One region of the Paenibacillus sp. MCAF9 genome, then DNA from elsewhere that is predicted to be linked to it. Evidence: riboswitches for the same ligand, from Rfam matches in the RefSeq annotation. Region 1 holds a riboswitch; the other holds the start of a gene.
The links. A riboswitch is a leader RNA that binds a small molecule or an ion and turns the genes downstream of it on or off. The one in region 1 is predicted to bind cyclic di-AMP.
Positions count from the first base shown of each region.

Region 2: linked by a shared signal. The riboswitch ahead of AB4Z45_RS05690 (TrkH family potassium uptake protein) and the one ahead of AB4Z45_RS27515 (ubiquitin-like domain-containing protein) in region 1 are both predicted to bind cyclic di-AMP.

Region 1 covers NZ_JBFREL010000030.1:64,823-67,226, forward strand. Annotated here, with positions in the region: gene AB4Z45_RS27515 (ubiquitin-like domain-containing protein) at 1-1,060, opposite strand, end outside; cyclic di-AMP (ydaO/yuaA leader) riboswitch at 1,309-1,489, opposite strand; gene AB4Z45_RS27520 (TatD family hydrolase) at 1,674-2,404, opposite strand, start outside.
Region 2 covers NZ_JBFREL010000003.1:51,741-54,144, reverse strand. Annotated here, with positions in the region: gene AB4Z45_RS05695 (CPBP family intramembrane glutamic endopeptidase) at 1-441, opposite strand, end outside; cyclic di-AMP (ydaO/yuaA leader) riboswitch at 687-892, shown strand; gene AB4Z45_RS05690 (TrkH family potassium uptake protein) at 983-2,323, shown strand; gene AB4Z45_RS05685 (potassium channel family protein) at 2,342-2,404, shown strand, end outside.

The sequences.
Region 1 (2,404 bases):
AGTATACGTCGATTTTGTTGCCTTTAACCGCACTTCCTTTATCCTCAGCGCGGCGGAAACCGATTCCTTCAATATAAACCCACCAACCGATAGGAATAACCTTCGGATCAACAGCTATCGTCCGACCCTCTTGCACACGAGTGCCTGATGATGTAATCCCGTATTCCGGATGGCTTTCATCTTTGCCTGTTGAAGAGAGGTCTGCAGAATAAGCAGTCAACGTGACATTTTTAAGTACTTTTCTCGCCTTAAACGTTACACCGCTCTTCGTAAGCGAAGTAAAGCTCGGGCTCTTGTTTGAGAGCACAGATACTTTAGGCTCTTCCTTCTTCGTTCCGATGGCGACAACCTGATTAACCGCAGCGGTTTCAACCACTTTGCTGACCATCTTCTTCGATATAAGAATACCGTCCTCGTACTGCTTCTCGATACTCTCTACGATCAGACCTTCCTTGCCGGGTTGAACAAGCTTCTGCTTGCCCGCTTCCAGCGTTGGATCGTTCTTCTTCACAATAGAGAATGGCATTGCACGCTCTGTCTCGGCTACCTTCTTATCTACGCGAACGACGGTTACAGTCAATTCGTTTTCCAAAACGGTATGAAGCGGAGGTATTACTTTATCTTGACCACGAACTGGAATATGTAATTCCTCGATCGCTGCCTGCACTGTTCTCTCTGTCGTATATACAGTAGAGGTCTTGCCATCAGCCTTCACAATTACCGGTATCGCATGAGTCACCTCTATACGATCTCCGTCCTTTATTGCCGCATTAAGCGGTATGGACACCTCATCATGTGGTCCAATTGCGATAGCTTGTTCATCCAGTAGGCGTTGCAGGACCCATTGCTTCGTTTCCACAATGGTTTCTTGTCCGTTCACTACTACGGAGACGCTTTTGACAGCCGTTCCGTACAACAACACCAAAAACATGAAAGTCATAGCGATTGAGATAGTAGCACTCAAAAGAATCAAACGCAAGTTTTCACGCTTCCATCGCAATGCGAAAGACATGCTGGATGATCGTTTCCCATGGGTGTCCTTAACCTGGAGTATTCCCACTTCATCGGTCCTCCTTCATAGCCCCGCCGCCAAGTGTTACGCATGATACAACTGACGCGACTATAGTATATTGGCGTGCGAGCACGCAATCCAGTACTGCTATCGATCCTCCCACCCCCATCTTTTATCCCTATGTCGACAAATTCCCGATTATTCGAAAATAAAAAGAAGCCGTCGACAGAGGATCTGTTTCGTGGCTTCCCGGTTAAATGATTCACTGGGATACAGAAAAATGGATGCACGAGGTTGATCACTCTCTATAACGCTTGCGAGGTTAGCTGACGGATTCGGACAAGAGAGTCGCCCTATTCGTTACACAATGCTCATGGCAATGGCTTCGAAATTCACCCCTGAAGAATTCAAAATACGGTTTCAAAAACCGTACATGGTTCCCCCGCTCTCCGAATGGAGATTAAGCGTAAACTGGAAATCCAATACAAAATTTTATTGCTCTGAGATGAATCATACCTTCATACGAGGTCAATTGTAAAGATACGATAAAAGACGATTTAAGCGAAAAAGCAGGATAAAGCAGGAAAAAATAAGCGATTATCGCTATAAAAATTAGTTTTTACGCGATAAAGGTCTCTATTTCTCATTATTCCTCTCGTTTTTAGACAATACCAAAACATCTTCGACCGTTTTCAGTCGTAATTACGCCTATTTCTTCTACCGTTTTGCCCAATAATTCGGCTGCTGTCTCTGCAACTAAAGAGACGTAAGAGGACTCATTTCGCTTCCCTCTGAACGGGTGAGGAGTTAAATATGGAGCATCGGTTTCGATCAAAATTCGGTCGATCGGAACCTGCTTAAGCACCTCTTTTGGCACCCTTGCATTTTTGAAAGTAACGGGTCCTCCAAATGATATATAAAAGTTCATATCAAGACATTGTTTAGCCGTTTCCCAGCTGCCGGAGAAGCAATGCATGACACCGCCAACCTCTGCTGCATTCTCTTCCTGAAGAATACGAATAATGTCCTCATGAGCATCCCGATTATGAATAACAATTGGCTTGCGCACCTTACGAGCAAGACGAATTTGCTCACGAAAAACCCTTTGTTGTACCTCTTTTGGAGAAGTATCCCAGTGATAATCGAGTCCAATCTCACCAATGGCGACAACCTTCTCATGCGCGCATAGACGTTCAATCCATTCCAAATCCTCTGGAAGCATATCTATACTGTCAACTGGATGCCAACCAACTGCTGCGTATATAAAATCATATTTCTCTGCTAGCGCCATCGTTGTAGGGATCGTTTCACGGTTAAAACCAATATTGACAAGCATATGCACGCCTGCATCCTTCGCACGCTGGATGACCTCGTCGCGATCCTCATCAAATT
Region 2 (2,404 bases), on a different contig from region 1:
AACTTTATCTAAATCTGACAGCTGTTCACCCTCAAGCTTCAAGTTCCAAGCGACTATTTTCCCGCTGTGCATATGCAGATAAACATATCCGCTGCCGCCGCCTATGAACTTAAGATCAACTTGAAACGTATCTGTAGGAAACCTAGGGTCGTATTTATCCGTATATGATTTGACCAGCTCATATTTAGATAAGTAGCCATTCATAATTTTATCGGTTTGATGTACGGCTTTAGCCGATTTCACCTTCAAGCCTGTTTCTTTTTCAACAAATGCAGACGCCTTATCCGCCGCCGCTGATTTCGTAATGACCTTGGTATTCATTTCGCCAGATGAGATGGCTGTAATCATTGGAACGATTTGTACGGCGCCATAAATAATAAAGCAAGCAACTGCTGCCCATATAAATCGTTTCCATTCATTGGGTTTAATAGAATCAATCATAGTTTCACCTCAACTGTCTTCATAATAAATAGCTCATTTTATTACCTTAACATATGAATCCCTAAATTATCCAATGAAAATGACCGTTTGTTTTCAAAAAAATGCGAAATAACGATGTCCAGCAAGCTAGCTATGCGCTGGTTCGTCCCATTGCCCTAATTTGAGCTAATATCGTCCTGTTTGTCATAAACGTCACCTTTATATCAGGAGTGCTTAGGGATTATAATCGTTATCGTCATACTAATTGCATAGCATAGCCGAATTTCCTAAGGAAATCGGGGGAACCATAAAGTTATCCAGATGGATGAACAAGCTTAAAAGCAAAGCAGTTCAACATTTGATAGCATGGGGTGAATTTTAGCGGTGAAGCTTCGTCTTCTTCCGCTGAATAGGGCTGCCTGTCCAGGCCCGAATCCGTCAGCTAACCTCGAAGGCGTATTGGAACAGGACTCATCGCACGAGCACTTGAGTTTCCAGTGCTTTTTTTTATGCTTAAAAACAATAAATGACAATATGACATAATCAAAAAGAAGGGTAATGAATGAAGGTTGATTGGAATGTTATGAAGTGGTCACCTCCGCGTATTTTGGTAAGTGGATTCGCTCTTATTATATTGCTGGGTGCCTTATTATTATCCATGCCTTTTGCATCGGTAAGCGGCGAGAGATTGCCTTTTATAGATGCACTGTTTACTGCAACCTCGGCAACCTGTGTAACTGGGTTAGTTGTCGTTGATACCGGAACTTATTTCTCTATATGGGGTCAAATCATATTAATGTGCTTGTTCCAGCTTGGAGGACTCGGATTTATGACGATGGCAACGCTGGTAGCGCTCGTGCTTCGCAAGAGGATTTCGCTGCGTGAGCGGCTTTTGCTGCAGGAATCGATGAACCAGACGAGCATGGAAGGCATCGTGCGTTTGATTAGGCGAGTAATTGTTTATTCATTGACAATAGAGCTTGTTGGCGCTGTGTTGTTTGCTTCGAGGTTTGCATTTGATATGCCGCTGGGAAAAGCGATGTATTTTGGAGCCTTTCACGCGGTTTCATTGTTTAACAATGCTGGTTTTGATATTTTTGGGAACTATCGCAGCTTGACCTTATATGTTTCTGATCCAGTCGTTAATATTACAGCTATGATGCTGATCATTTCGGGTGGACTCGGCTTTGTCGTTATGTCGGATCTGATGGAATTCCGCAAAAACCGCAAGCTGTCGCTGCACAGCAAGGTCGTTCTATCGATGACAGGGACGCTTATTGCAGTAGGGACGCTCGTCATATTTATTTTTGAATTTTCCAATACGAAGACATTGGGCTCACTGGACTGGGGCGGGAAAATATTGTCCTCGTTCTTCCAATCAGTAACGCCGCGGACGGCAGGAGCCAATACGCTTGATTATACGGCTATCCGGCAAGCGACAATGTTTTTCACCATTATATTAATGTTTATTGGGGCCTCGCCCGGCTCGACGGGCGGCGGTATCAAAACAACAACTTTTGCAACGCTGGTCGGCGCTGTATTTGCAATGATTAGAGGACGAGAGGACATCGTTCTATTCCGTTACAGATTAGGCAAAGACAGAATTTTTAAAGCACTCACGATTACTTTGATCTCTTTATCGCTTGTCATTATCGTAACGATGATTTTGTCGATGACGGAGGATCAAGCTTTTATAAAGCTATTATTTGAAGCGACATCAGCATTTGGAACAGTAGGATTATCCGTTGGTGTTACACCAGAGCTGAGCATTGTTGGGAAAATAGTCATTGCATTAACCATGTTTGCCGGAAGACTTGGACCCCTGACGCTCGCATACGCGCTTGGGCCTCGTACAGAGAAAGAGCTTTATCGGCATCCAGAAGGCAAAATTACGATTGGATAGGAGACTTTGCAAGTGGGAATTAAAAAGAAACAATTTGTCATCATCGGCTTAGGGAGATTTGGTTCGAGCTTAGGGCGCGAA